Regions from separate parts of the Macrococcus equipercicus genome, predicted to be linked through region 1. Evidence: riboswitches for the same ligand, from Rfam matches in the RefSeq annotation. Region 1 holds a riboswitch; the other holds the start of a gene.
The links. A riboswitch is a leader RNA that binds a small molecule or an ion and turns the genes downstream of it on or off. The one in region 1 is predicted to bind S-adenosylmethionine.

Region 1 (15,623 bases):
ACAGAAGAAGGATCAGAAGAAAGCACAGAATCAGCTGAAAGATATCGCGCTGCAGCAGACGAAGCTGCAAAAACAGCTCGCTGAACTTGAACAGCTGAATGAAACAAATCCTGAAGGAAAAGTATTGTCGGGTGCGCTGCTGACATTCTCAGGGCATAAATCTTATTATTTATATGGCGCTTCAAGCAATGAATATCGGGATTATCTGCCGAATCACAACATGCAGATCAGTATGATGCGCTATGCCCGTGAACGCGGAGCTAAAAGCTATGATTTCGGTGGGACAGACAACAATCCACCGCAAGGTTCAGAGCATTTCGGGCTCTGGCAGTTCAAGAAGATGTGGGGCACGCGTCTGAGTGAGAAAATCGGGGAATTTGACTATGTACTTAATCAGCCGGTCTATCGATTAATAGAACAAGTGAAGCCGCGGGTGACGAAGATGAAGCTGAAATTCACTAAAGGACGTAAAAAGTAGGGATCATATGAGGATAGCGATAATTGGCGGCGGCAAAATGGTAACACAGATGGTAAAGGGCTGGAAAAATAGCGGGCTGGAACTCAGCGCATTTGGTCTATGGCTCAGAAATAAAGAGAAGCAGCAGCATTTTGTCGAAAAACACGGTGTAACAAGTATTGAAACACTTGAAGAACTTAAAGATTACGATGGTATCATGCTTGGCATTGTACCTGAAGCTTTTGTTGAAATCGCAGGACAGCTGCACCATTATTTAGTAGAGGATCATCTCATTATGTCCATTGCGGGCGGTGTGTCGATACAGGATATCGATGATATGTTTGACCATCATCAGAAAATTGTCCGGATGATGCCTAACACACCTGTTGCAGTGAACGCCGGCGTAATTGCCATGAGTCATAATGACTATGTCAGCAGAGAAGAAATCCAAGAATTAACTGAAATCATGCAGCGGCTGGGTACAGTGAAGTGGATTGATGAATCGCTGATGCATATTATGCCTGCTATCGCGGCCTCATCACCGACATTTGTCTACATGATGATTGAAGCGATGGCCGACAATGCTGTCGCTGCTGGTCTGGGCCGGGAAACGGCTTATCAGCTGGCGAGCCAGATGGTCATTGGAGCAGGGAAGATGGTGCTGGAAAGCGGTAAGCATCCTGCAGTCCTGAAAGATCAAGTGACGTCTCCAGGCGGTTCGACCATTCAAGGAGTGAAAAAACTAGAAGAAAAAGGCTTCAGAGATGCTATCTCAAAAGCCATGGATGAAATAACGAAATATAATTAATGTCTGAATTCCAGATAGAAATAAGGGTTCACAAAACTGATATAAAGAATGAAAAATAAATTAAGCATACTGACGAGTATGAGCGTACTGGCCAGTACTTTGTAAGCCGTATTCTTTTCTTTGACGGGAAGTTTTGCAAAAAAATAAACAGTACCATTGATAACAGTGATGATACAGAATAAAAACCAGAAATACGTAGTAAAGAAGATAATTCCACTATTAATGAAGTAACTTGTGGTTAAGACGATATGCATAATGATAAAAAGCAGCATGAGTACCTTTTGCATATAACACCCTCCTATTGCTATTCATTTTAATGGAAAATCATGAGTTTTAAAATATAAATCTGGAGGTAGCACATGAATATTGGATTTATTGGTACAGGAGTCATGGGCCGCAGTATGGCGGGTCATTTGAAAGGACATTCGCTGTTTGTCTACAACCGCACGAAAGAAAAAGCTGAATCACTGCTGACAGAAGGAGCGGTGTGGTGTGACAGTCCACAAGAAGTGGCTGCAGCATGTGACATTATTTTTACGATGCTTGGTTATCCACATGATGTCGAAGCCATGTACTTAGGAGAAACAGGATTAATTCACCATGGCAGAGCAGGGCAGATCTTGATTGACTGCACGACGTCAAGTCCAGAACTTGCCGGTAAGATTGCTCGAGAAGCAGAAGACGCTGGTATCGCAGTTATAGATGCACCTGTCAGCGGCGGCGACGTCGGTGCTAAAAAAGGCACATTATCTGTGATGGTCGGGGGCGATGAGCAGGCGTTCCTTAAAGTGAAGAATATCATTGATATGTTCAGCAGCAGCGTGCAGTACTTCGGTCCGGCCGGCAGCGGTCAGCACACGAAGATGGCCAATCAGATTGCGATTGCGTCCGGCATGATCGGCGTGGCAGAAAGTCTCTATTATGCTGAGCAGGCAGGACTTGATATTGAGCGGGTTCTTGAAACAATTTCTAAAGGTGCAGCGGGCAGCTGGTCGCTGTCAAACCTCGCACCTCGGATGCTGAACGGTGATTATCAGCCGGGATTTTATACGCATCACTTCCTGAAAGATATGAAGATAGCGCTCGACGAGGCAGCAAAGCTGAATATCCAGCTGCCTGGCCTTGAACTTGCCTATCAGCTTTATGATGAGTTGACCCAAGAACAGAAACAGACGACAGGAACGCATATTATTTTCGAGAAATATAGAGGTAATAATTAGCAATATATAGTCATTTGGTCTATATTGTTAGTTGAGAATGAAAAATGGAGGAAGACAGTGATACAGAAAATTATAAATTTCTCGTTACATAATAAATTGGCGCTTTGGCTGATGACATTGATTCTTGCAGCGGCCGGAATTTATTCGGCAATGACGATGAAAATGGAAATGCTGCCTAGTATATCTTCACCGGTCATCACAGTAACGACGCCTTATCCAGGAGCGACGCCGGAAGCGGTGCTTGATAACGTGACGGACCCAATCGAGAAGAAAGTGGCGAGTATGTCAGGTGTCGACAAAGTATCCAGCCAGTCGCTGCAGAATGCTTCAGCCATTACCCTCCAGTATGATTTCGGTACTGATATGGATAAAGCGGAGAAAGATCTGCAGGAAGCTATAGGAAAAATAGATATGCCGGAAGAGGCGCAGAAGCCGACCATCGACCGTATCTCTATGTATACTTTCCCGATTATCAGTTATTCTTTCTCTTCAGACAGTAACAATATCAAGGAACTGACAAAAGTCATTAAAGATGACCTTGTCCCTCAAATTGAAGGAGTGGATGGTGTCAGCAGTGTCACTTTCTCAGGACAGGAAGTTCAGCAGATTGAGCTGCAGTTTGATGAAGCTGAACTTAAGAAAAAAGGATTGACTGAAGACACGGTGCTGCAGTTCATTAAAGGCGCAACAACTGATGCACCGCTCGGCCTTTACACATTCGGTAATGACTTGAAGTCTATCGTCGTTAACGGCCAGTTTACATCAGTCGATGCTTTGAAGTCACTGAAAATACCAATGACAGGTGCCTCTCAAGGTGCAGGACAAACAGCAGGCGCTCAAGCGCAGGCAAATCCGGCAGCTGGTGCGCAAAGCGCTAATCCTGCCGCAGCACAGATGAAGCTGCCGACAGTGGAATTAGGTGATATTGCAAAGATTAAAAATGTGGCAAGCCGCGATTCAATTTCTAAAACAAACGGTAAAGATTCATTGAGTATTCAAGTTGTTAAATCAGACAATGCTAATACTGTGAAACTTGCTAATGATGTGAAAGACATCGTTAATAAGTTCGGTAAAGAGAATAAAGATATTAATGCTCTGCTGATGATGGACCAGGCTAAACCGATTGAAGATTCTGTGAGAACAATGGTGGAAAAAGCACTGATTGGTGCCTTGTTCGCAGTTATCATGATCTTGATCTTCCTGCGTAATATACGTTCGACGTTTATCGCCGTTGTCTCTATTCCAATGTCTATTCTTATTGCACTGCTTATTTTAAAGCAGCTGAATGTCACATTGAATATTATGACGCTCGGCGCAATGACGGTTGCGATCGGCCGAGTCATTGATGACTCGATTGTTGTTATAGAAAATATTTTCCGCCGGATGTCACTGAAGAACGAACGCTTGAGCGGCTCAGCTCTTATCGCCGATGCGACGCGTGAGATGTTCATTCCGATCATGTCGTCCACACTTGTGACGATTGCCGTGTTCCTGCCGCTTGGACTTGTATCAGGTTCAATCGGGGAGTTATTCAGACCGTTCGCATTGACTGTTGTGTTCGCCTTACTCGCATCACTCTTAATTGCGATCACAATCGTACCGATGCTCGGCCATATTTTCTTCAGAAATGGCATTAAAGGCCATCATGATGAAAAGCCCGGTGCTATCGCCGGCTTCTACCGCCGCATTCTCGACTGGTCATTAAGACATAAATGGATTGTCGGCTTACTCAGCATATTATTACTGGTCGGTAGTTTAATGTTAATGCCTTTTGTCGGCACATCATTCATTTCAACAGGTGAAGATAAGCTGCTCGCGCTTACTTATAAGCCGCAGCCGGGAGAGACAGAAGATGAAGTTGTCAAGCATGCTGAGACAGTACAGCATTACTTATCGAACAAGAAATATGTTGAAAACGTCCAGTTCTCCGTCGGTGGTAAAAATCCATTCAGCCCGATTGCGTCAAACGACATGGCAATGATGGTTGAATATAACAAAAACACGCCGAACTGGGATGATGAAGCAGAAAAAGTACTGGATAAGCTCGCAACTTACAACTATCCAGGTTCTTGGAAAAATCAGGACTTCGCTACAGGCGGCGCTTCTAATAGTGTGTCTGTGTCGGTTGTCGGACCTTCCACCGATGCCATTCGTTCGACAGTCGACAAAGTAGAAAAAGCAATGAAAGACGAAAAAGCATTATCCAATGTGGATTCTTCGTTATCAGCAAGCTATGATGAATATACGCTGAAAGTTGACCACGACAAATTATCTGAACTCGGCCTGACAGCCGGTCAAGTAGCAATGACACTTAATCAGCGTTCACCTGATACAGTCGTCACTAAAGTAGGACAAGGCGGAAAATCAACTGAAGTTGTTCTGACGAAAGCGGAGCAGAACAACTGGACGAAACAAAAGCTTGAAGATACTAAAATCACTTCGCCGCTTGGCCGCGACGTGAAACTGAGCGACATTGTCAAGATTGAAGAAGGTAAATCATCAGATACAATCACTCGTGAAGATGGTGACGTCTCAGCTACTGTCGACAGCAAAATTAAAGCAGACGATGTCGGTAAAACGACAGCGGACGTGCAACAGGCAATCGACAAAATCGATACACCGAGCAACGTCTCTATCCATGTCGGCGGTACAAATCAAGATATCGGCGAAAGTTTCTCTCAGTTAGGTATTGCGATGCTTGCCGCTATCGGTATTGTTTATTTGATTCTTGTACTGACGTTTAAAGGTGGTCTGGCACCACTTGCTATTTTGTTCTCACTACCGTTTACGGTTATTGGTGTCATCATCGGTCTGCTTCTTGCCAAAGAAACATTGTCCGTTCCATCGATGATCGGGGTGCTCATGCTGATTGGTATAGTTGTCACCAACGCCATCGTATTGATTGACCGCGTCATTCATATGGAGAACAGTGGATTATCAACACGTGACGCACTGCTTGAAGCGGCGTCGACTCGTGTCAGACCGATCTTGATGACTGCGCTGGCAACAATCGGGGCGTTATCACCGCTGTTATTCGGCGGCGACGGCTCAGTGTTAATTTCAAAAGCGCTCGGCGTCACTGTTATCGGTGGTCTTGTATCATCTACACTGCTGACATTGATTGTCGTGCCGGTGGTCTATGAAATGCTTATGGCCATAAAAAACCGCAAAAAAAGAAAACAGACAATCACTGAAACACGCTAATTCATATTGACGCGTGTGTCATATCATATTATAGTGAAAGTCACCAATTGAATATCTTATCCAGAGAGATGGAGGGACTTGGCCCGAAGAAATCTCAGCAGCAGGCTTCGGCACTGTGCTAAATCCAGCAAGCAGATGCTTGATAGATAAGTGACCTATGTCATCGCTATTAAGCGGTGACATTTTTTTATATCATTATATAAGGGGAATCAGCATGACCTACACAAAAATTTTAAATGATATTCCAGACAGTTATTTCGGTAAGACCATGGGACGTAAACTTGAAATCGGCAGCAAGCCGCTGATTAATATGGCAGTCGGCATTCCGGATAAGCCGGCACCAGATGAAGTGATCAAAGCGATGAGCGCAGCAGTGCAGAACCCGGAGAACAATAAATACGGGGTGTTCAGGGGGAAAGATACATTCAAGGAAGCCATCCAGAAGTTCTATCATGATGTCTATCATGTGACACTCGATAAAGACGAGGAAATATGCATTTTATATGGGACGAAGAACGGGCTTGTGCATTTGCCGTTATGCGTCATAGAGCCGGGTGACGGTGTGCTGCTGCCGGACCCGGGCTATACGGATTATTTGGCGGGGGTCATACTGGCTCACGGTGAGCATTATACACTGCCGCTCTATGAAGAAAAAAGCTATTTACCCGACTTTAATGATGTGCCGGCTGATCAGCTTAGCAGGACGAAGCTCATCTACTTGAACTATCCGAGCAATCCGACAGGCGCTGTAGCGACGCGTGAGTTTTTTGATGAGACGGTCAATCGTTTTAAACAGACAGAGACGAAGATTGTCCACGACTTCGCTTACGCGGCATTCGGTTTTGATGCGAAAAACCCGAGTATCCTGCAGTCTCCCGGGGCTAAAGACATCGCCGTAGAAATTTATTCATTGTCTAAAGGCTTCAATATGTCAGGCTTCCGCGTCGGGTTTGCGGTCGGCAACAAAGAGATGATTGCTGCACTGAATAAATTCCAGGATCATACACAAGTCGGCATGTGGGGGGCGCTGCAGGATGCAAGTACTGCTGCCCTGAAGCTCGGCGAGTCGTTTACAGAAGTGCAGAACAATTTGTTCCGCAGGCGCCGTGACCGTGTGACCGCTCTTCTTGATCAACATCACATTCCATACAGTCCGCTTGCGGGAGGTATTTTCCTCTGGCTGAAGACACCTCGGGGTTATGATGGTGAGTCATTCGTCGACTACTTGCTGAAGGAACAGTCCATGCTTGTCACACCGGGCATACCTTTTGGAGAGCGCGGCCGAAATTTCGTCCGTGTCTCGCTGGCGGTTGATGACAGCATTCTTGAGACGTTCCTTGAAAGGTTGATCGAAGAGAAATCATTGTACTGATACATAATAAAAACACCCCAAACGTTAGATTTTAGGTCCAACTTTGGGGTGCAGTTTTTAGCTTAAACGCTGTAGTTGAAAAATGATACACCGATGATCAGTACAGTCAGCATTAGTGTAAAGATATGGAGTATAAGCACGCCTTTTTGGTCATTAATGCGATGTTTAAAAGCAGTGATCTCTATGTTGATGACAAGTGCCAGCACTAACAGAAAGACCCACCATGATGTCGCTGTAATACCGACCAGCAGGCTGAAAGAAAATAACAGCAGGCCGATGCTGAGTATGATTCTTAAGATTCGGGTGAGTCGAATGCTGTACTGATAAATGCTCAAATAGGAGACGAGCAAATAAATGAGCAGGTAAAGCGTAAGTAAGAATATCATGCCAACTGTCCTTTCGAGAAATAAATATAAATGAGAATAAGGGATAACATACTTGTGACAGCGCCGATATAAAAAGGCAGACTTAAATCAAATGTCAGTAGTCCGGTGAAGGCGAGCGGACCGATAATTCTGCCTAAGCTGTCCAGTGAGTAGCTGATTCCTGTCAATTTGCCCATATGCTGCGCCGTTGTTGTCTTTGTAATAGTTGACGTCAGCAGTGTGCGCACCATAGCATTTCCTGCCATCAGCAGCACGAGGCACAGGCCGGCATAAGCCAGATTCATCGTGAACGGCAGCATGATGAAAGCAACAGCAGTGATGATCTGCCCGGCAATCATCACCTGACGTTCTGCACCGTGTTTAACTTTTCTTAAATAGCCGCCCTGCAGAATGGCGCTGACGAAACCACCGACCATAAAGAGCAGCCCCATCTCAGTCGGGGTGATATTAATACGGTTAATCTCAAGCAGCTGGAATGAACTCTCCATCCCGCTCATCGTCATCATGACAATGAATGTACATAATAACAATAACCCGACCGGCTGCCTGAAAATCTGCCAGTTGATGCGCTTGTCTTCTGGACCGGAACGCTCATGATGCGTCTCCGGAAGTTTGATCAGCACTAAAATAAAGATCAGCATCAATATGACAGCCGTGATGAAGTAGGGCAGCTGGTAGGAAATGCCGGCCAGCAGTCCGCCGACAGCAGGACCAAAGATAAAGCCGAGGCCGATCATCATGCCGAGCAGCCCCATATAGCGGTTACGTTCCTCGGCCGTCGTTAAGTCAGCGACAATACTTGTTGTCGTTGAGAAGCAGGCGCCGGAAAAAAGTCCGCCGATAATTCGTGACACGTACAGCATCGGCAGATTGCCGATGAACAGACCGAATGTGAGAAAGCTCACTGTAAAGCCGATCAGGCCGATCAGCAGCACTTTCTTACGGCCGTTATTATCAGAGAACTGACCCCAGAACGGTGCTGCGATAAATGAGGCGATGGAATAGCTTGCAAGCAGCAGGCCCATATGAAAGGCACTTAAGTTCATATGAGCAATCAGCGCGGGAATAACGGGAATGACGACACTGAAGCCGAAATAAATAAAAAACTGGATGCCCATCAGCAGGCCGAAAACCTGCTTAATATTACTGTTCATTCAACTGTTCTCGTACACTGCGGATTTCTTCTTCCAGTTCATGCAGACGCTCTTCCAGCTTGTCAGCGTGATTGCCTGTTGATTGGACCTTCTCTATGTCGCCCTGTAATCTAACATATTCCTGTTTTAGTTCTGTCAGTTGATAATTTAAATCAGCCATTTTGTACACTCCTTTATTTTTAAAATGTAAGTCCATTATAAGCTATAATGGAAGTAACTTGAAAGCGGGGAACTGATAATGACGAAGAAAATCAAAACAAATGCACTGCGTCAGCTGGATCAGCAGCACATGGATTATACTATTTTTACTTACGACGTAGAAGACGGTCAGATCGATGGCATAAGCGTAGCGTCGAAAATCAATCAGCCGGCTGCAGCGGTTTATAAAACACTTGTCACTCATATGGGTCAGGAGTTATTTGTCTTTGTCATACCTGTCGCAGCTGAACTTGACATGAAGAAAGCGGCGAGAGCAGCAGGCGTGAAGAAGCTGGAACTGCTGCCGGTCAAAGAGCTGCTCAGTAAAACAGGCTATGTAAGAGGCGGCTGTTCACCGGTGGGCATGAAGAAGCGGCTGCCGACCATTGTTGATGCGTCAGCTGCTGAGCAGAAGACAATTATCGTCAGCGCCGGACAGCTCGGTGTCCAGGTGAGGCTCAGCCTCAGTGCGCTGCTCACAGTTACTAACGGCCGGACAGCGGATGTGCTGCGATGAAGCTGAAAGATAAATACATGCAGCTTGCCATTAGAGGGCGTCGGACGATTGTCATCTCAGATATCCACGGTGAGAAAGCGCTGTTTCAGCAGCTGCTTGACCAGGTCGGCTTTTCAGCTGACGATATTTTGATTATCGGCGGCGATATTATAGATAAAGGACAGGATTCCATCGGCACGATGCACTATGTGTTTGAACTGCTCAAGCAGCCGAATGTGCATATGATTGAAGGCAACTGCGACCGGATTCTAGAGGAGCTGTATGAAGACTGGCTGTATGATTATATGGCTTACCGGCGTACATTTGTCCATGACTATCTGGAGAAAGTCGGCAGAACACCTGCGGATTATCCATCACAGCAGCAGCTTGCTGATGACATACTCGCTCACTACGGACACTACCGCGAACAGCTGGCTGCACTGCCGACTGCGATTGAAACGGAGGACTTTCTGTTTGTTCATGCGGGGGTTGACGATGACTATCTTGAGACAGACCGCGAGCGGGCGCTCAGCATGCCGAACTTTTATAAGCGTCATCATCAGCTGGATAAATATATCGTTGTCGGTCATTATCCTGCCTGTAACTATGTGGAAGGCGGATTGTTCAGCCATGCAGTGAAAATTAACGACACCCGTAAAGTTATCGCCATTGACGGCGGCAATCAGGTGAAGCCGTCCGGTCAGCTCAATGCACTGATCATTGAAGCGGATGGTTCGCTTAAGTCTGAATTTGTTGATGCGCACCCGGAAGCTTTAGTTATTCAGTCCTTTGAAGTGAGTTATCAGACGCCGCACACATTCACCTATCCGGAATTTGATATAATGGTTGAGGAGATAGACCCTTACTTCACGCTGGCTGTCCACAGCCAGTCGGGTACTGAGTTCATGGTCAAGACTGAATATATTCAGGGAGATCGTGGTCACTACCGGTTGAAAGATGATTATACGGATTTATTTCTGGATGTAGAAGTCGGGAAACGGGTCAAAGTAGTCGATGACACATGTCTTGGTTATATACTGATCAAAAAGGGCAGTCTTGTCGGCTGGGTGCCTGAAGAAGTACTTGCTCATTAAGAAAACACACTACTCGTAGTGTGTTTTATATTTTTCGTGCTGGATGTAATGACGGTGACGGATGACAAGCATAGTCCCGGCAGTGATCAGCAGCACGGGGAAGATTAACGTGAATAACAGCATGAGACCGGCGACGATGAACATGACAGCACTCACTACCGGATAGCGCTTCAAGTATAGAATGCCGAGCAGATTGAGTGCCCATGGGAACAGCATCATCACGATGAGCGGCAGCAGCACGCCTTTCAGTGAAGCGGTACTCGCAGTGACAGAGCCGCCTTGATGAGCAAGAAAGTTCTGGATGACAGTACTTGCTGCACTGAAGTAAAGGACGATGATTGAGAGGACGAGAACAGTCATGATTACGAGTGCTGCGACTGCGAGACGTTTCGGAATTTTAATGAAGTCGTTCATAAAGCACCTCTAGGTTTTATGTTTATTTTATCACAGTAATAAAAGGAGAGGTTTAAATGACACAAAGTTTCATCATGATTATTGCGATGATTCTGCTGGGCTATTTGATGAAGCGGCTCGGTTATTTCACAGAACAGGACGGCGGGGTTATTGCACGTATCATCTTTAATATGACGCTGCCGTCACTTGTCATCGTGACATTGAGCAAAGTAGAAATCGTGCCGTCGTTAATGCTGCTGCCGGTCGTGATGATCAGCTATGCGGTAATCGCAAAGTTTCTGGCTATTGTGCTGTTTCTTAAATACAACAATCATGTCAGAGGGTCAGTCGGCATGATGGCCTCTGCCTTGAACATCGGGTTATTTGCCTATCCGCTCGTTGAACGGATGTTCGGCGCACACGGTCTGCTTTATTTCGGCATGTTCGACATCGGCGGTTCCATTGTCATGTTCGGTATCACTTATTTCGTCGGCAATTACTTCAGTGAAGGCAGCGAAACGTTCGACGCCAAATATTTGCTGCTCAGCCTAGTGAAAAGTGTGCCGCTCATGACTTACATGATGATGCTGACGCTCAGTCTGACACATATCCATCTGCCGGCTGCCATGCTCGACTTCTTCAGTGTTCTGTCGAAAGCGAATATGCCGCTGTCCATGCTGCTTCTTGGTATTTACTTGAACTTCAAAGTCGATAAATATTATTTGCCGCTCGCTGTTAAATACCTTGCTTTTCATTACGGCTTCGGGGCACTCGTCGGTCTCGCGTGTTATTTCCTGCTGCCGTTCGATACAATGTTCAGAACTACTTTACTGATCGGTTTCTTACTGCCGGTCGGCGTATCTATCATTCCGTACGCTATTCAGTTCAAATATCGCACGCTGCCGTTTATCGGTATGGTCACTAACTTGTCTATCATCATCTCAATCATCATATTGTTCATCTTCCAGATGGTCATGCTGTAATTTCGACACAAAAAAAATCTGTCTCGTACTTGAGACAGATTTTTTGTTAGCCTTTCCCACCCATGAATGATGGATATTTTGTCATACCGCCGTCGACATAGAGCGTTGCGCCGGTAATATAGCTGGCATTTTCACTTGCGAGGAATGTCGCAACAGTTGCAATCTGCTGCGGTTTGCCGATAATGCCCATCGGAATCATTTTTTCTGTTTCAGCGCGTGTTTCAGGGTCGCTGAATTTTTCGGTGGTGTGCTCTGTCATAATTGCACCAGGTGAGATGTTATTGATACGGATGCCTTGAGGTGCAAATTCCATACACATTGTTTCCATCATCAGTTTCAAACCGCCTTTACTTGCTGCATAATTGACGTAGTTCGGCCAGGCGATGACGTCATGCACACTTGAAATATTGATGATAACGCCTTTTTTGCCCGTTTCAACGAAATGTCTGCATGCTTCACGGCTACCGATAAATGCACCTGTCAGATTTGTCTCCATCACTTTATTGAATTCGTCAGCTGACATTTCAAGTGACGGGGTAGGATGTTCGATGCCGGCGTTATTAATCATAATATCAATGCCGCCGAACGTAGCATAAGCCTGCTGACAGATTTTAAGGACATCTTCTTCTTTACCGACGTCGCCTTGCACGATAACTGCGTCGCCGCCGTTCTCCTTGATCGTTGCCGCGACTTCTTCTGCCCGCCCGGGACTTGAATGGTAATTGACGACGACTTTACATCCTTCTTTACCGAACTCTTCCGCCATCGCTTTCCCGATACCATTTGAAGCACCTGTGATGACAACGACTTTTTCTTTTAAATCTTGATACATGGATACCACTCCTTGTTATTTTTTAGCGTAACCTAATAGAAAAGCTGCAGCAATAATCAGAATAATTCCGACAGCGATACCGATATACTGTTTCTTTGACTTCTTTTCCTTGAGCAGAAAAATACCGCCCAATGTTGAGACGACGACAAGCATCTGCGAGAAGGAGAAGCTGGTCGCTACGCCTACTTTCGGCTGTGAATAAAACATGGCCATGTTACCGAATGCCCAGACAACACCGGGGATGATGTTTTTAACGACCGCTTTTTTCTCAGGATGATGCTTCATACTGAGCAGGAGGCCGCCGATGACCATACCGATTGCCTGCGGGAAAAGCGCATCCCATCCTTTAACCCCGAAAAACTGGCCGATAACGACATATGTAATATAACCGATAGAGGAGATGATAAGAATATGGAGTGCTGACTTCACACTGCCCTGTTCTTTCTCCTGACCTTTGAGGGATGTCAGAATGACACCAGCGACAAGAAGAGCAAGCGCTGTAATACCTAAAATGACAGCAGATGATGACTTCCATTCATCAAAAAAGATAACTGAGATCAAGGTCGTCCCGACAAGCTGCATCCCGGTAGAGAGCGGCATCGTTTTAGAGACCCCGATCTTTTCCACACTTTTTAGCTGGTTACCCTGACCGAGTGCCCAGAACCCGCCGGAAATCATACCGACAATTAATATCTTCCAGTTGAGGTCGGGGTGGACGATGAAGTAAGCAGCAGTGCCAATAATGAATGCACCGAGCACTGTCCCCATAATCTGTTCATAAGGCGAACCGCCCACCTTGACGTTGATCAGGACAACGCTGCCCCAGAGCAGAGCAGGCAGCAAAGCGATTAATATATCCATAGCCTCAATCCTTTATCTATTGATGTTATTCTATTCCCGTCAGCTTGTTACTGAAACATGCCCGTTAGCTGTCTTATTAATTGACGCTGTACTTATAATGATGAAGCTCATCGACTTTCTTGAAGCCGAGCTTCTCATAAAATTCAATCGTCCGCTTCCTCTTATCCTCTACGCTCAGCTGTATTTCTGTTGCTTCATGTTCCTTGAAAGCATGTTCTGCCGCATACGTAACAAGCTGATGTCCAATCCCTTGGTGGCGATAGTTTTTATGAGTGACCACATAGTCGACGTAACATGTTGTCTGATTATTGGCTGCCAGTACGATGTAACCTTTAACGATGCCTTCGCTTAACAGAATGAATAGTTCATAGGACTTATCAAGCAGTTCCAGCAGTTCTTCTGTCCGTTCTTTCGGATTAATGTATAAGTTTTTCATAAGAGTCTTGAAACTCTTTTTATAGATCGGGCTGTAAGGGATGACAAGGCGTGTATCAATCGCATTGTCATTAAGCCGTGTAGCGGCCATCGTATAGCGCGTACCCAAATACTGTGTTCTCAGCGACTTCATCACAAGTCGGCCGAAGCTGTGCTGTGCACTAATGTAAAACTCATAGTCTTTAATGTCAGGATGTTTATTGATCAGTTGTTCACAGAGCGCTGTAATACGGCGCGAAGTCGCGGCATCTGTTCGTGCGGTGATCGGGCCGAAGACATGGGCGGTCCCATCTGTAATGGTTTCGATACCTACAACTGCAATGATGTCATTTCCTTCGTATAAGACGGCAATATGATCAGGCCCGTGCTGCTCGAGCTGTGTCATAATACGTTCCTGACTGCGTCCTAAATAATTGACATGATATTCCGGCTGCTGATTCATTTCGTAAAGAAACTGGCTGATTTTCTCATACTGCTCTGTCTCATTTCTGTCCATGTGCTGTTCACTCCTTAACTATATGGGTCAATGTCGTTAATATACCTTTATTGTGTGGATGTTCAGCAATAGATGGGTATAACTGCTTCGCTTCTGCTGGCGCATTACTTACTAAATACCCGTATTCAACCGCATTGAGCATGTTAATATCATTGCCGCTGTCACCGAATGCGATAGTCTGATTGACTGGAATGCTGAACTTCTTGATCAAATAAGTGACGGACGAGCCAGCTGATATTCTCCGGGAAATACATAGGATTCATAAGCGTGCCTCCTCCATTTGAAATTAGCATAACGGAAACATAGGGTTAACTCAAATGAAATCTTAATAGGAGCATGCTATAATGATGCAATGACCAAAGAGGATAGGAATGATAATATGAAATCTGTTGTATTAGCAGAGAAACCATCTGTCGCCCGGGATATCGCCCGCGTGCTTGGATGTCATCAAAACAAGAACGGCTATATGGAAAACAACCGCTATATTGTGACTTGGGCGCTCGGTCACCTTGTGACGAATGCAGACCCTGAACAATATGATGCTCAGTATAAAGAATGGAAGTTAGATGTGCTGCCGATACTGCCGGAGCATATGAAGACAGTTGTCATCGGTAAGACGCGTAAGCAGTTCAATACCGTGAAGGCACAGATTGAACGCAGTGATGCAGGAGAAGTCATTATTGCGACAGACGCTGGACGTGAAGGAGAGCTCGTTGCCCGGCTCATCCTTGAGAAGTGTAAAGGTAATAAGCCGGTGAAACGTCTGTGGATCAGCTCAGTCACTGACAAGGCGATTAAAGACGGCTTCAATAGACTGAAAGACGGCAGCGCATATCAGGGCTTATATGACGCTGCGCTGGCAAGAAGTGAAGCGGACTGGATTGTCGGTATTAATGCGACGCGTGCGCTGACTACGAAATACGATGCCCAGCTGTCAACCGGGCGTGTGCAGACGCCGACTTTACAGATGGTGAGACTGCGACAGGATGAAATCAATGCCTTCAAGCCGCGGCAATTTTACGGCATGGAGACCGTCATTAAAGGCACGAAGTTCACATGGCAGTCCGGCGGTCAAATATTTGATGAAGCAAAGGTGGACCGTCTGCTGGCGAAGCTGTCAGATGAATCAGCTTCAGTCACTGCTGTCGATACAGTGGAGAAGAAGAAATATCCGGAACTGCTGTATGACTTGACGTCACTGCAGCAGGAAGCTTACAAACGCTATCAATATTCG
Region 2 (15,623 bases), 440 kb from region 1:
CTGTGACCGCCGATATATTTAGTCGCTGAGTGCAGCACGATGTCTGCCCCGAGGTCAAGCGGATTCTGGAAGTAGGGTGTCATAAATGTATTGTCGACGACAGAGATCAAGCCGTGCGCGCTTGCGATGGCGGCCATGCGTTCAATATTTGTGACGTTCAGCAGCGGGTTAGTCGGTGTCTCGATGTAGAGCATCTTTGTGTTCTCTGTAATCGCTGCTGTCACTGCTGCTTCGTCCGTCGTATCGACAAACGTTGATTTGACACCGATACGGTCGAATACTTTCGTGAATACGCGGTATGTACCGCCGTAGACATCAGAACCGACGACGATATGGTCGCCGGCATTCAGCATCATGATGACCGCTGATACAGCTGCCATCCCTGAACCGAAGGCAAAGCCGTCAGTGCCGTGCTCGAGGTCTGCGATGAGTGACTCAAGTGCGGACCGCGTCGGATTTTTTGTCCGTGAATATTCATAGCCCTGACGGAGTCCGCCGATTCCGTCCTGCTTGTACGTGCTTGTCTGGTAGATAGGCGTGGAGACTGCCCCGGTAAATTCATCGGTCGTACGGCCGCCGTGAATCATCATTGTTTTCTTTTTCATTATAACGCTCCTTAATCATATATATGCTGTGATAAATAACGGTCGCTTGCATCCGGGAAAATAACAACGATATTTCCCTGGACATAAGGTGCCTGGTTCAGTGCTGCAGCAAGTGCAGCGCCCGATGAACTGCCGACCAGCAGCCCTTCACGTCGTGCCAGTTCTTTCACTGCATCAAACGCGGCGTCATCAGTAATGGTCTCAATCGCGTCAATCAGTTCCCGTGTCATAAACTTCGGCCATACTTCCACACCGATACCTTCTGTGCGGTGTGACCCGCTGTCACCGCCGTTTAAGATCGAGCCGACTGGTTCAACGACGACCGTGCGCGCACCTCTTGGCTTCAGCCGTTCAGCGAGACCGGTGAACGTCCCGCCGCTGCCTGCACCGGCAACAATCATCGCGACCTCACCGAGTTCAGCGGTCAGTTCATTTGCCAGTTTATCATAACTTGCGGGATTAGCTGACGATTCAAACTGATTCGTATAGTAGGCGCCGGTCCTCTTTGCGTCTGCCGCGGCTGCTGCACGGGCGCCGAGCATACCGTCAGCAGTCGCGGTCATGATCAGCTCTGCGCCGAGCGCCCGCATGATCGCCTGCTTCTCAATACTGAATTTCTCAGGAACATAGAGGCGGAGTTTCAAGCCGTGCGCGAGGCAGGCGAGAGCGAGGCCGATGCCTGTATTGCCGGCAGTCGCCTCTACAACTTCACCGGTGCTAATGTCACCGCGGCGCACAGCCTCGTCGATCAAATGACGGCCGAGCCGGTCTTTCACGGAGCCGCCGAGATTATACATCTCAAGCTTTGCGAACAGGCGCACACCTGCCGGCAGCTCAAATGCTGTCAGTTCGACAAGCGGTGTGCCGCCGGTTAAGTCAGCAGGCTTGTGATATGTCTTTTTAGTGAGGACCGTCAGATGAGCGAAGTTGTTCAGCTGCACCGACTCAAAGTTGAAGCCGTGCTGCTTTGCGATGGCCATGATTGTCTCTTTCAATGGATAGTATTCGCGGTTCAAATCCTCGACCAGATGATGATGGCCGAGCGCCTCGTAATGGCGGATGATGTGCTGTTTCTCGTCCCGGCTGTTGAACATCGTATCAAGGATGACGATGCGGCCGCCGTCATTGAGCAGTGTGCCGTACTGTTTGATGGCTGCTGACTTTTCCGTGTCCGTCAGATGATGGAAGGCGAACGAACTGATGATCGTATCGGCTTCGGTCGCAGCAAAATGCAGGAAGTCACCTGTCTTGAATGACAGGCCGGTCTTCTGCTCGCCGATTGCCGCCATCTCAGGGCTTGGTTCGTATGCGGTCACTTCCAGTCCTTTGTTCAGGAGCAGCAGCGTCAAATTGCCGGTACCGGGACCGAATTCAATCGTCCGTCCTTCAGCGCGCTTTGCTGCTTCCTTCAGCATAAACGTGTAGTTCTCGAACACATCTTTGTACTCTGGATTATGACCGCTCACTGCCTCGTCATAATTCACAGCCCATTCCTCAAAAATATCCATAAAAGATAAAGCCATTATGCCACCTCTTCTTTTTCCTACTGATTAACTCGGGATTAATAATACCATGAATGTCTTGTAGTGACAATGAAATGATTTGTGAAAATGCCGGCATCATACTATAATACTTCCAACAGAGAAGTCTGATTATTATGATTTCTAAGGAGGGAGTTAGATGAGAAGAGTCATAGTGGAGCCTTATGACAGCATATGGCAGCATCTCTACATTGAAGAAGCACGGAAGCTCCGCGACGTGTTCAAAGACCAGCTTGTGGCCATCCATCATATCGGTTCGACAGCTGTGCCGGGGCTGGCCGCGAAACCGGTCATCGATATCATGCCGGTCGTCAAAGATCTTGCGGCGGTCGATGACTTGACCGACTGTCTCACAGCGCTCGGCTACACGGTGCACGGTGAGAACGGCATACCGGGCCGCCGCTATTTCCAAAAAGGCGGTGACAACCGGACGCATCACGTTCATGTGTACCAAAAAGGAGATGCCAATATCGTGCGGCATCTGGCGTTCCGTGACTACTTGCGGACGTTCCGCGGTGAGATGGAACGCTATCAAGCCCTGAAGTTCGAGCTTGCACAGCGCTATCCGTTTGATATCGCGTCCTATATCGAAGGGAAGAATAGTTTCGTCCTGGTGATGGAGCAGAAAGCATTGTCCTGGTATAACAATCATTCGTTGCTGCCGAAAGAACTGATTTCGTGAGAGCCGGGCTTTTTTCTTAAATTTTCCTTAAAAATTAAGGGACGCTATTGAATCCGGTCATGTTTAATGCTATAACAAATGGCAAAGAGGTGAGAGGATGACAAGCGTCCTGATAATTGAAGATGAGATTGAGATTGCTGAAATGATTCGTTTCATTCTGCTGAAAGAAGGCTTTGAGCCAGTAAATATCGCGCTGAACTGCAAGGAAGCGGAAGACCGGCTGGCCGTTCACCATGACACGTATATACTGGACATCAATCTGCCGGACGGCTCAGGGTATAAGCTTGCTGAGCAGATCAGAAGCTTCTCGAAGGCACCGATCCTCTATGTCTCAGCGAATGTCACTGACGACGACAAGCTGAAAGGCTTCGCTACAGGCGCAGATGATTATATTACAAAACCTTTTAACCCGCTTATTTTAGCGGCACGCGTCAAAGCGAATGCCCAGCGTTATGTACGCGATTACCGGAATGTTGCGTTTTTCTTTGATGAGCGGAAAGCAGAGCTGATTGTGGACGGCAGGACGTATCACCTGTCCGGCAAGCAGTATTTACTGATGCAGTATTTGTACGAAAACCAGAACAGGGTGCTGACGAAAGAAGAGATTTACGAGGCAGTGTGGGAAAATCGCTTCGTCGATGAGAACACAGTAATGGTCCATGTCAGAAAGCTGAGAGAGAAGCTCGAGGACAATCCGAGTGAACCGAAGCGGCTGCTGACCATCCGCAGTGTCGGCTATATTTTAAAAGTAGGCATTGAAGAATGAGCATCGGACGGAAATTCACATGGCGTTTCATCAATTATTTCCTATTATTATATGTATTGATCAATATCGCTGTCATCGCGCTCTTCATTTATTTGACCATCCGCTGGGACGGCACGCTGCTCACCGGTGACCTCACGACTGAGTCGACGTCAACGATGCAGTCACTGATCAACACGAAGGGCGGCATCTCCATCAAGCAGCCGCTCCGGGATGCACTGAAGAAGAATGACAGCATGCTGCTTATTAGAGATGAGAACGGCAGGACACTAAAAGTCTTCAACCAGAACAATGAACAGCTGCACGGGCTGTACTGGTATTATATTCAAGATATAACGACATGGTCGCTGACACCTGACCGCCAGGCGGTTTTAATCAGCCGGAAGCCGATCGTCAAGGCGGCGGAGCTGTTTGACTTAAGGCAGGACGACAAGCTGAAGCGCTATATGAATCAGCATGAGCTCGGTTTATTCATGCAGAGTTCACGAGCGGCGGAGCTGAAGAAGATCCATGGTGATTTCTCGACGAAGCTTATTGAGAAGGCGTGGTTCCAGGATTTAAACGGGGATAACTTCAATGACTACAATATCCGGGAGACGATGCGCGACGGCCGCTACTACTTGTTCGTCCAGAAAAATCCGAGCGTGCTCGACAAGCAGATCATCTTTGACGAGAACGGCGTGTTCAAAGATCAGGCCTTTATGTCGGACATAAAGAATTTCCTGCTGTGGTACCTCGGCTTTTCCGTCCTCGTATTCGGTATCATACTGACGCTTGCGCTGATTCTCGGCTACCGGCTGACACGGCCGCTCGTCCATTTTATCGACTGGGTGAAGCAGCTGCAGAGCGGGACTTATGTAGTGCCGGAGAACGACAAAGTATATCGGCGTGGCCGTCTGCGCCGAAAGTACCGCATGTATACGTCTGTCGATGAATCGATTAAAGAGCTGACGACGAAACTCCGGATGGATGAAGCGTATCAGAAGCGGATCGGCAAGCTGCGTGAGGAATGGATCGCAGGAATCAGTCATGACTTGAAGACGCCGCTCAGCTCGATTTACGGCTACAGCAAACTGCTGACAAGCGACATCGAGATCACGGGCGAGGAACGGCAGCGATTTGCCGAGATCATTGAAGATAAAGCGCTCTACATCGATACGTTGATCAAAGACTTGAACATGACTTACGAGCTGAAAAGCGATGTGCTGGAATTCAATAAGGAAGCAACGCCTATCGTGCCTTATATCAATCAGTTTGTCGATAACTACAATCAGCCGAACTTGCGCTATGTCAATCAGACGGATGTAGTCGTGTTGATTGACCGCGAACGGATGAAGCGGGTGCTGCTCAACATTATATCGAATGCCTTCGTACATAACGATAATGTTGACGTCTGGCTCAACACGACAGTAGTGGACGATGCGCTGGTCATCACGATTGCGGACAACGGCAGCGGCATCAACAAAGAAGAACTGCCTTATATATTCAACCATTATTATCGAGGGACGAATACGACCGCTGACACTAACGGCTCCGGCCTCGGTCTCGCGGTTGCGCAGCAGATTGTCCGCAGCCATAACGGCCGGATAGAAGTCGAGAGTTCGGTCGCAGGGACGCAGTTCAGAATTTATCTGCCGCTTAATGAGACATGAAATAAATGAATTTTCAGTCAATAATAGGTTGACGTTTCCAGCAAACAATTGTATAGTGTTCAATAACAATTCAATCACTTATCAAGACGGATCGAGGGAACGGCCCAATGACGTCCAGCAACCTACCTTACGGCAAGGTGCTAATTCCTACCAGCAGCAGCTGGAAGATAAGAAGAAGAGGCATTCCTTATCTGACAGGGATGCCTCTTTTGTTTTCTTGAATGAGTGGAACAGGAAGGAAATGAAACCATGACAACTAATTCAACGGCAGCAATCGCCTATACAGAAAGCATCACCCGCTATATCGCAGCACATGAAGACGACATTATTAAAATCAGCCATGCCATCCATGCACGGCCGGAGCTCGGCAACGAAGAGTACTTCGCGCAGGAGCAGCTGTCAGAGCTGCTGGAAAGAAACGGATTTGACGTTGTCCGTGACATCGCAGGCCATCCGACCGGCTTCATCGCGACTTATAAAGCGGCGCAGCAAGGGCCGGTCATCGCGTTTTTAGCGGAATATGATGCGCTGCCTGACCTTGGACACGCATGCGGCCATAACATTATCGGCACGAGCAGTGTCCTTGCCGCTTTGGCACTGAAGACCGTGATCGATGACATCGGCGGCGTCATCAAAGTATTCGGCACACCGGCAGAAGAAGGCGGCGTGAACGGCAGCGCGAAAGCGACTTATGTCAAAGCCGGCCTGTTTGATGACTGTGACGTCGCGCTCATGGTCCATCCGGGACATGAATCATACCGCACAGTGCCGACGCTTGCCGTCGATGTATTTGAAGTCGAGTTTTTCGGCAGAAGTGCCCATGCCTCAGAGAATGCCTTCAACGGCGTCAACGCGCTCGACATGATGATCAGCTTTTTCAATGGTGTCGGACAATTGCGACAACATATTAAACCAAAAGACAAAGTTCATGGTATTATATTAAATGGTGGCGCAAGTGCCAATATTGTACCGGATTATACGAAAGCAAGATTTTATACGCGCGCGCTCAGCCGTCGTGATTTAAACGGGCTGACAGAGAAAGTGGAACGCATCGCAGCAGGTGCCGCGGAGATGGCCGGTGGTCAGTACAGACTGAATCATATTCAAAACGGTGTCGATGAATTTATAGTGAATGACCGTCTGGACGATCTGTTTGAACGGCATGCTGCGCTTCACGGCGAAGTGATTCAGCACGATGACTTTGGCTTTGGGTCTACGGACACGGGAAATGTGAGCCATGTCATTCCGACGATTCACCCGCACCTTAAGATCGGTCCGTCCACATTGATCGGGCATACGTATGAATTTGAGCAGGCCGCAGCAAGTGCTGAAGGCGACCGCGCGCTGCTGCAGGGTGCCCGTATAATGGCGACAATGGCAGTTGAGCTAATCACACAACCAGCTGTCCTTGACGAAATCAAGGAGCTGCATCAACATCTGAAGGGGTAAATTAATGAACAATTTCGCTGCGAAACTACCGCTGACACTACACAAACTATATGGTGATCATGTAGTTTTTACGTCCCGCCCGTCGTTCGGCAAAAATCCATGGCTGACGACTGAAGGACATCAATCCAATATGCTGACAGCCCGTGAACTGCTGATCGCTGATATGCCGGTCATTGTCCACGAAGCAGCAGTCGGCGACAAATCACGCGCCTTATTTGAAGCAGCCGGTATCGCTATGCCGGAGAACTTCCGCAGTTATACGGATGAAGCTTCTTATAATGCGCGGCTCAGAGAAGCAGAGAACAACGGAGAAAAGATTTTCTTTCAATATACCCATGAAGCAGAATATGTGAATTCTGAGACGTCATATGTAGACCGTGCGACGTTCATCGCACTGAACAACAAGATGCGTCTAGCGGAATGGACGAAAGGTAAATTTCTGCCGCACCGTGAAGTAGTGAATGTCAAAGTGCTGGCCGACAAACTTCGTGACTGGGAATTCCCGTATGTACTGAAGCCGGCGGACGACCACCCGACAGCAGGCGGTTACGGCGTGATGATCTGTTATAATGATAAGGATTTGAAAAAAGCATTGCAGCGCATCGGGGAAGCAGAAGGCGCGAGTGATTTCATCATCGAAGATTTCATTCAGACGACTGCCAACTACTGCGTGCAGTATGCTTACAGTGATGAACTGGGGATGAAGTACTTAGGTGCCTCAATCCAGAATACAGATGAATATGGGAAATATAAAGGCAACACGACGGCAGAGCATGTGCCGGAGCACGTCATTAAAGCCGGGCAGGAAATTATGCAGAACGGCGTTGACGCAGGTTACCGCGGCATCGCAGGATTCGATCTGCTGCTGGATGACAAGGACCATGTTTATGCAATCGACTTGAATTTCCGTCAGAACGGCTCAACGTCATTGCTGCTGATTAATGATTTACTGGCAGGAGAACACAAGAAATTCCTCGGCTATTATTCCAATATCGAGAACAGTAAGTTCTATGACCGCATTATGCAGGAAGTAAAATCCGGTCAGCTGTTCCCGCTCGCTTATTATGACGGCGATTTCTACAGCAAAGATCAGACGATATCGCGCTTCGTCGGCATATGGCACGGCACAAAAGAAGAAGTGGCAGCAAAAGATGCAGCATTGGCTGCTTTTAACTCATAATGGAAATCCCGCAGCTGACTTTAGTCAACTGCGGGATTTTTTTGGCTTGAAGTGAAAGACGGCAGCCGTTTGAAGGCCAAAATTCAGGAGAAGACTGTCAGACTAAGTGAAAAGTGGCCTTCAGGAGCGGTTTGAAGGCCAAAATTCAGGAGAAGATCGTCAGATTGAGTAATAAGCTGACGGCCGCACTATGATTAACGGGCAGCTGCTTCCATTAGACGCATCGTTCCGACGGCGCCTGAGAATTCACCATTTTCGATGAAATAAGGTTTAAAGCCGCGGAGAACAGTGTAGTCCATGACGACTTCGCGCAGCAGGGCGTTGCCTAAAAATGAGGAGCCGATATAGACGACATGCTCTGTCTTGAATTCACGGGCTGCATGAATAGAAATTGTTGTCACTGTTTCACCGACGACACCCATGACTGCTGCCAGCTTGTCATCAGCTGTGAATGTCATGTCATGCATATTGTGGAGCACATTACCGAAGTTCGCGGCTGTCAAATCACCCGGAATCGGCGTCTTATCCCCTTTATAAATATGTTTGACTTTCAAGTCGATCTTCTCACGGTCGCCTGCTGCCGCACGTGACGTCACTTCACTGAAGTCAGTGATGCCGGTCAATAAATAACTTAAACCTTGGATCATGCCGCCGCCTGCACCAGTACCGCCTGCACGCAGCTGATTCTCACCGTCGACAAAGTGAATGGATGTGCCGGTGCCGACGTTGGCAAATATATAGTCAGCAAGCGCGATGTCATGCTGCTCAAGAAAACTCTGGATGCCTCTGAACGTCGCGTCAAACTCAATCGACTGAAACGCCTGCTGCGGAATGAGTGACTGCAGATAAGTCGCCTTGCCGCCGGTCAGTGCAACGTCAGCATCCGGCAGTGCTGCAAGCCATGCTGCAACTTCTGTAATCTCAGTAGAAGGCTGCTTTTTGAACGTGAGCTGCCCCTGGTCCTCAACCGCAATTTTAATTAATGTGCCACCTGCATCAATACCAATTTTCATGTCATTACCTCGTTCTGTTGTGATAGCTCTATTCTAGCCTCTCATATCCCGCTGTACAATAAAAAAAGGAACGGGTGCAGTCCCGTTCCTTTTCTGAGTTGCCTAGGTACATTCATTATAACAGTAAACAATAATGATTTAAATGCATTTTCAAGTTTTTTAAATAATTTTTATTATCATCTGCATTTATTTCGCGCGTCCTGCCGTAATAACCGTAAGAATTTTCAGATTATTGTTGACTGAACGTTCATTCATTATGTAGAATGAACGCAAAGGGGTCAAGGGGGTAGTAGGTTGATTTATTTGAACTGGCTGTTATTTCTAGCTGTGACAGGCTATGCGGTTTATTTGTTTATATATTTAGTGAGGACGCGCTATCAGTTCATCAAGCTCGGCAAAAAGCATGAGTTCAATGCCGCGCGTGATGAACGGATTCATAAAGTGCTCGTCAATGTGTTCGGCCAGAAGAAGCTGCTGAAAGATAAAAAGTCCGGGACGATTCATGTCATGTTTTTCTACGGCTTTCTGCTCGTGCAGTTCGGGGCGATTGATCTGATCATTAAAGGATTACTGCCCGGGAAACATCTGCCGTTCGGACCGGTGTATCCGCTGTTCACATTTTTCCAGGAGCTTGTGACGTTGATGATACTTGTCGCAGTAGTCTGGGCGTTCTATCGACGTTACATTGAACAGCTGGCACGCCTGAAACGAGGCTGGAAGGCAGGGCTTGTGCTGATCTTTATCGGCGGCCTGATGCTGTCGGTGCTGTTTGCAAACGCGATGCAGCTGCTCTGGCATGGTGAGAGCGGCGTGTGGTCGGAACCGATTGCGTCAGCGATTGCAGCTGTCTTCCGGTTCATTCAGCCGGCTGCTGCACCGCTGTTCTTTCTGTTCTGGTGGCTGCACTTATTATTCCTGCTGGCATTCCTTGTCTACGTGCCGCAGTCCAAACACGCCCATTTAATCGCGGGGCCGGCCAACGTCTATTTGAACCGCACGCGGCCGACCGGCAAGCTTGACACCGTCAACTTTGAAGAGGTGGATGAAGAAGCACCGGCGTTCGGTGTATCACAGATCGACCAGTTTACCGACAAGCAGCTGCTCGACTTATATGCCTGCGTCGAATGCGGCCGCTGCACGAATATGTGTCCGGCGTCCATCACCGGCAAAACTTTGTCGCCGATGCACATCATCACGAAGCTGCGCGACCATTTGACGCTGACCGGTGCCGCCGTCACGAGCAAGTCGCCGTGGGTGCCGGCACCGCTCTTCGCCGGGACGCTCGGCAATCAGCTCGCACTAAGCAGCAGTCCTGTAGAGCTGTATCATCCGGCGATGGTCGGTGACGTCATAACAGAAGATGAACTATGGGCGTGCACGACGTGCCGGAACTGTGAAGACCAGTGCCCGGTGATGAATGAACATGTCGATAAGATCATCGATATGCGCCGCTATCTCGTCATGACAGAAGGCCGCATGAAGCCCGACGCACAGCGTGCCATGCAGAATATTGAGCGGCAGGGCAACCCGTGGGGACTGAACAAGAAAGATAAGGAAAAGTGGCGTGACGATTATCCGGACATCACTATTCCGACGGTGAAAGAACTAGGGGACACGCCGTTTGAGTACTTGTTCTGGGTGTCGTCCATGGGCGCATTTGACAAACGGTCGCAGAAAATTGCCGCGAGCTTCTGTGAGCTGCTGAATAAAGCAGACGTCACATTTGCGATTCTCGGCAATAAAGAGCGGAATTCCGGTGACACGGTGCGCAGGCTCGGCAATGAGTTTCTGTTCCAGGAGCTTGCCGACAAGAACGTGAAAGACATCGAGAAGACCGGTACGAAGAAGTTGGTCACAATCGACCCGCACGCCTATCATACGTTTAAAAATGAATATCCGGACTTCGGACTCGACATTGAAGTGAAGCATCATACCGAGCTGCTGGCGGAACTTGTCGCAGCAGGGCGGCTGCAGCCGACCGAGACGCTTGACGAGACAATCACGTATCATGATTCATGTTATCTCGGCCGCTACAACGACATTTACAGCGCACCGCGCCAGCTGCTCAATGCACTCGGTGCAGATGTCGTCGAGATCAAGCGCAATCGTCAAGACGCCATGTGCTGCGGCGCGGGCGGCGGCATGATGTGGACGGAGGAAGAAGGGGAACGCGTCAACATCAACCGGACGGAGCAGGCGCTCACAACCGGTGCGACAATGATCGCCACAGCCTGTCCGTTCTGTCTGACGATGATTTCAGACGGGACAAAGGCGCTTGAAGTGAACGACCACGTCGCGACGAAAGATTTAGCAGAGTTATTGAATGATTCCATAAAAAAAGGGGTAGTGTAAAGATGACTGAGGTAGTAATAGTTGCTGGCAAGAGAACACCATTTGGTAAGCTCGGTGGAAGCCTGAAAACGAAGACCGCGGGAGAACTCGGTGGCATCGCCATCAAAGGGGCTTTAGACAGTATCAGTCTTGAACCTGACAAAGTGGATGCGGTCATTATGGGCAACGTGCTGCAGGCCGGCCAGGGCCAGCTGCCGTCACGCCAGGCGCAGCATCATGCCGGTATTCCATTTCATGTGCATACGGAGACGATCAACAAAGTATGTGCATCAGGTATGCGCGCGGTGTCTCACGCGATGGACCAGCTGAAGCTCGGCCATTACGAGGCCGTTGTTGCAGGCGGCATGGAGTCGATGTCAAACGCCGTCTTTTATTCAAAGGATATGCGCTCCGGCAAGATGATGGGGAACGTTGAATTTATTGACGGCCTCATCTACGACGGCTTGACATGCAGCTTTACAGGCGGTCATATGGGTGTCTACGGCGACAAGACGGCAGCGAAGTTCAACTTGTCACGCGCAGCTCAGGACCAGTTCAGCTTTGATTCTCATCAGAAGGCCGTGGCGGCGACTGATGCCGGACTGTTCGATGATGAGATCACTCCGGTTGAAGTGAAAGGACGTAAAGAGACCGTTATCGTCGATAAGGACGAAGCGCCGCGCCGTGATACGACGGTCGACAAGCTCGCGGCACTGAAGCCTGCGTTCGTCAGAGAAGGCGGCACGGTGACTGCCGGGAACGCACCGGGCATTAACGACGGTGCCTGCGCACTGATCTTAATGACGAAAGAACGCGCAGCAGCTGAAGGGCTGGACGTCCTTGCGACGCTCATCGCCCACAGTGAAATCGGTGTTGCGCCGGAGCGCTTCCCTGAAACGCCGGGACTCGTCATCAATAAGCTCCTTGAAGAACAGCAGCTCACGGCAGATGATATCACGCTCTTTGAGATGAACGAAGCATTCAGCGCGGTCGCACTTGCCAGTCAGCACATTGCACAACTACCATCAGAAAAAATAAATCAAAATGGCGGGGCAGTAGCTCTCGGCCACCCGATCGGTGCGAGCGGTGCCCGTATTATTCTGACGTTGATTCACAGCTTAAAACGTGCAGGCGGAGGAAAAGGAATCGCAGCGATATGCAGTGGCGGTGGTCAGGGGGATGCTGTTCTCCTGGAGGTATAACAGTGGAATATAAAGGATCGCAGATTGATATCGTACAATACAATGAGAGATACCGCGAACAGCTGGAAGCATTTGAACTGGAAGAGCGTCAGCTCATCTATTCATCACTACCGAAAGAAGTGCTGGACGAAGGGCTGATGGACCCGAACAGACGTCCGTGCATCGTGCTTAATAAAGAAGGACAGGTCGTCGGCTTCTTCGTGCTGCATCAGTTTTATCAGCATGAAGGGTATGATACACCGATTAATGCAGTGTATGTCAGAAGTCTGTCCATCGATGCGAAGCTTCAAGGGTCAGGCTACGGCACGGAGATTATGATGAACATCCCTTCATTCGTGCAGACGGTGTTCCTGGATTTTGAAGACTTGTATTTAGTTGTCGACGCTGAGAATCAGGCAGCGTGGAACTTATACGAGCGTGCAGGATTCCTGCATCTCGCGACGAATCCTGAAGGACCGCTCGGTAAAGAGCGGCTGTATTATCTCGACCTTGAAGGGAAGTATGTCTCTAAACTGCGCTTAGTGCAGCAGCACGGTGACATCGCGCTTGAAAAAGACGGCACAGCAGTAGGTCGCATCAAGCTTGATGTTCAAGGGGACACTGCTTATATCATAACGTTTGAAGCGGATGACGCCGCGGTAAGGGAAAGCGCCCTCCGTCAGCTCTCGACATTCGTGCGCAAAAATGAACCGGATGTCCTCAAGCTCGTCGTCAAGACAGCTGAGCCGGATGAGTACTTGAATGCTAATTTTGTTCATATGGACCAGCAGGAGCCGGACGTACTGACAAAATTAATCCAATATTAAAATGATGCAGCTGGATCCATGAATGGTTCAGCTGTTTTCATGCACAAAGGGGTAAGGGGAATGGATTTTAATTTGACTGATGAGCAGCAGATGCTCAGAAAAATGGTGCGGGAATTTGCGCTTGAGCAGATTGCACCGAGCGTAAAAGAGCGTGACAAAGAAGCGCGGTTTGACCGCGCGCTGTTTACAGCGATGGGTGAGCTCGGACTGACGGGAATCGTCATTCCTGAAACATATGGGGGCGCCGGAATGGATTACTTGAGCTATTCCATCTGTCTCGAGGAGCTGTCGAGAGTCGACCCTTCAATCGGTGTCACACTGTCTGTACATGTCTCGCTCGGCTGCGTGCCGATCTACCGCTTCGGCTCAGAATTCTTGAAGACGCGGTATTTGCCGAAGCTGACAAGCGGGGACTATCTTGCAGCTTATGCACTCAGTGAGCCTGACGCCGGCAGCGATGTCCAGGCGATGAAACTGACGGCACGTGCTGTCGACTCGGGTTACATACTGAACGGCACGAAGACTTGGATCACATCCGGCGGTCATGCAGATATTTACATCGTATTCGCTCGGACGGACGATGGCATGACGTGCTTTGTCGTTGATAAAGAGCTGCCGGGATTTACGGTCGGCAAGAAGGAAGACAAGCTCGGGCTTCGGTCATCGGCGACGACAGAAATCATTTTTGATGACGTCTTTGTTAGTGATGACCACGTGCTCGGGGAAGCGGGCGAGGGCTTCAAAGTGGCGATGGCAGCTCTGGACGGCGGCCGTATGGGCATTGCCTCGCAGGCAGTCGGTATTGCTCAAAGCGCGCTTGACCATGCGCTCGACTATGCCAACACGCGCAGCACGTTCGGCAAAAAGATCATTCTGCATCAAGGTATCGGCTTTATGCTTTCGGATATGGCAGCAGAAATACAAGCTGCACGATTAGTGACGCGGCAGGCCGCCTGGTATTTGTCTGAGGGCCGGCCGAGCACGATGATGAGCAGCATGGCGAAACTGCTGGCAGGGGACATAGCGATGAAAGCGGCGGTTGATGCGGTGCAAATATTCGGCGGCAACGGCTATACGACGGATTATCCGGTGGAGCGCATTATGCGTGACGCGAAGATTACGCAGATTTACGAAGGGACGCAGCAGATTCAGCGGCTCGTCATTTCAAGACAGCTCATGCACTAGCAGAATTTACTGGAAAAACAGTCGGGTTCTTGATATGATGAACTGTGAATAACAATCGACTGAACGAGCTGAAAGGACGAACATTAATGAAAATCAGTGAATATACAAAAGAAATGATGAACGAAAATTCATTCATTGACCTTGCCTACCTTTATTTAAGCGAACAAGGCAAAGATACCGGCCTGTACGATATGATAGATGAATTCAAGAAAATCGGCGGTTACAACGACGAAGAAATCGAAACGCGTGTACTGCAGTTCTACACAGACTTAAATACAGACGGCCGTTTCCTGTCAACCGGCGAAAACTTATGGGGGCTCCGCGACTGGTACTCTGTCGATGATATCGAAGAGAAAATCGCGCCGACTGTTCAGAAGTTTGATGTTCTTGATGAGGACGAAGATGATGCGAACATCGTTCTTCTCGGAGAAGAAGAAGTAGAAGACGACCTGGATCTTGTGGTCCAGGGCGGCGCTGACGAGGAGAACCTTGAAGACCCTGAAGATGAAGAAGTGGAAGACGAGATCGATACAGCAGGTCTTGTTGTAGAAGATGAAGAGTTCGACGAGGATGAAGACGAAGAAGACTATGAAGACTACGAGGAAGAAGAGGAATAAGTTTCTTCTCTATGTTGACATTTGATTGAAAAGTGATTATTATTTTACTTGGGCTCCTTTAATTAGGACAAATGTATAAACCGATACGCTCCCTTTGCGATATGCAAAAGGAGCGTTTTTTATTTTTTTATTCAGGAGGAACGTAATGACTAAATTTATATTTGTGACTGGCGGCGTTGTTTCGTCGTTAGGTAAAGGGATTACTGCAGCGAGCTTAGGGCGATTATTGAAAGACCGTGGGCTGAACGTCACCATCCAGAAATTTGACCCGTATTTGAACGTTGACCCGGGTACGATGAGCCCGTATCAGCACGGCGAAGTGTTCGTCACTGATGACGGCGCGGAGACAGACCTTGACCTTGGGCACTATGAGCGTTTCATCGATATTAACTTGAATCAGTATTCCAACGTGACAGCGGGTAAAGTTTATTCCCACGTGCTGAAGAAAGAGCGCCGCGGCGACTATTTAGGCGGTACAGTGCAGGTCATCCCGCACATTACGAATGAAATCAAATCACGTCTGCTGCTTGCCGGTGAGAGCACGAAGGCAGACGTCGTCATCACTGAAATCGGCGGGACGACAGGTGATATTGAATC

Region 2: linked by a shared signal. The riboswitch ahead of KFV11_RS10155 (M20 family metallopeptidase) and the one ahead of KFV11_RS01060 (aminotransferase class I/II-fold pyridoxal phosphate-dependent enzyme) in region 1 are both predicted to bind S-adenosylmethionine.

The regions. Positions count from the first base shown of each region.
Region 1 covers NZ_CP073809.1:202,310-217,932, forward strand. Annotated here, with positions in the region: gene KFV11_RS01035 (lipid II:glycine glycyltransferase FemX) at 1-478, shown strand, start outside; gene proC (pyrroline-5-carboxylate reductase) at 486-1,265, shown strand; gene KFV11_RS01045 (hypothetical protein) at 1,262-1,552, opposite strand; gene KFV11_RS01050 (NAD(P)-dependent oxidoreductase) at 1,625-2,485, shown strand; gene KFV11_RS01055 (efflux RND transporter permease subunit) at 2,543-5,689, shown strand; SAM riboswitch class I at 5,743-5,842, shown strand; gene KFV11_RS01060 (aminotransferase class I/II-fold pyridoxal phosphate-dependent enzyme) at 5,904-7,061, shown strand; gene mspA (membrane stabilizing protein MspA) at 7,124-7,447, opposite strand; gene KFV11_RS01070 (MFS transporter) at 7,444-8,601, opposite strand; gene KFV11_RS01075 (SE1832 family protein) at 8,591-8,761, opposite strand; gene ybaK (Cys-tRNA(Pro) deacylase) at 8,840-9,316, shown strand; gene KFV11_RS01085 (metallophosphoesterase) at 9,313-10,389, shown strand; gene KFV11_RS01090 (DUF4064 domain-containing protein) at 10,399-10,803, opposite strand; gene KFV11_RS01095 (AEC family transporter) at 10,860-11,765, shown strand; gene KFV11_RS01100 (glucose 1-dehydrogenase) at 11,812-12,597, opposite strand; gene KFV11_RS01105 (GRP family sugar transporter) at 12,613-13,458, opposite strand; gene KFV11_RS01110 (GNAT family N-acetyltransferase) at 13,535-14,389, opposite strand; gene KFV11_RS01115 (HAD hydrolase family protein) at 14,397-14,648, opposite strand; gene KFV11_RS01120 (DNA topoisomerase III) at 14,769-15,623, shown strand, end outside.
Region 2 covers NZ_CP073809.1:1,898,355-1,913,977, reverse strand. Annotated here, with positions in the region: gene KFV11_RS10185 (bifunctional cystathionine gamma-lyase/homocysteine desulfhydrase) at 1-605, opposite strand, end outside; gene KFV11_RS10180 (PLP-dependent cysteine synthase family protein) at 617-1,522, opposite strand; partial or broken gene KFV11_RS10175 (methyltransferase domain-containing protein) at 1,568-2,113, opposite strand; gene KFV11_RS10170 (GrpB family protein) at 2,286-2,828, shown strand; gene KFV11_RS10165 (response regulator transcription factor) at 2,926-3,594, shown strand; gene KFV11_RS10160 (sensor histidine kinase) at 3,591-5,243, shown strand; SAM riboswitch class I at 5,319-5,417, shown strand; gene KFV11_RS10155 (M20 family metallopeptidase) at 5,493-6,692, shown strand; gene ldmS (L-aspartate--L-methionine ligase LdmS) at 6,697-7,872, shown strand; gene coaW (type II pantothenate kinase) at 8,067-8,885, opposite strand; gene KFV11_RS10140 ((Fe-S)-binding protein) at 9,180-11,237, shown strand; gene KFV11_RS10135 (acetyl-CoA C-acetyltransferase) at 11,240-12,418, shown strand; gene KFV11_RS10130 (GNAT family N-acetyltransferase) at 12,415-13,224, shown strand; gene KFV11_RS10125 (acyl-CoA dehydrogenase) at 13,285-14,409, shown strand; gene rpoE (DNA-directed RNA polymerase subunit delta) at 14,496-15,026, shown strand; gene pyrG (CTP synthase) at 15,172-15,623, shown strand, end outside.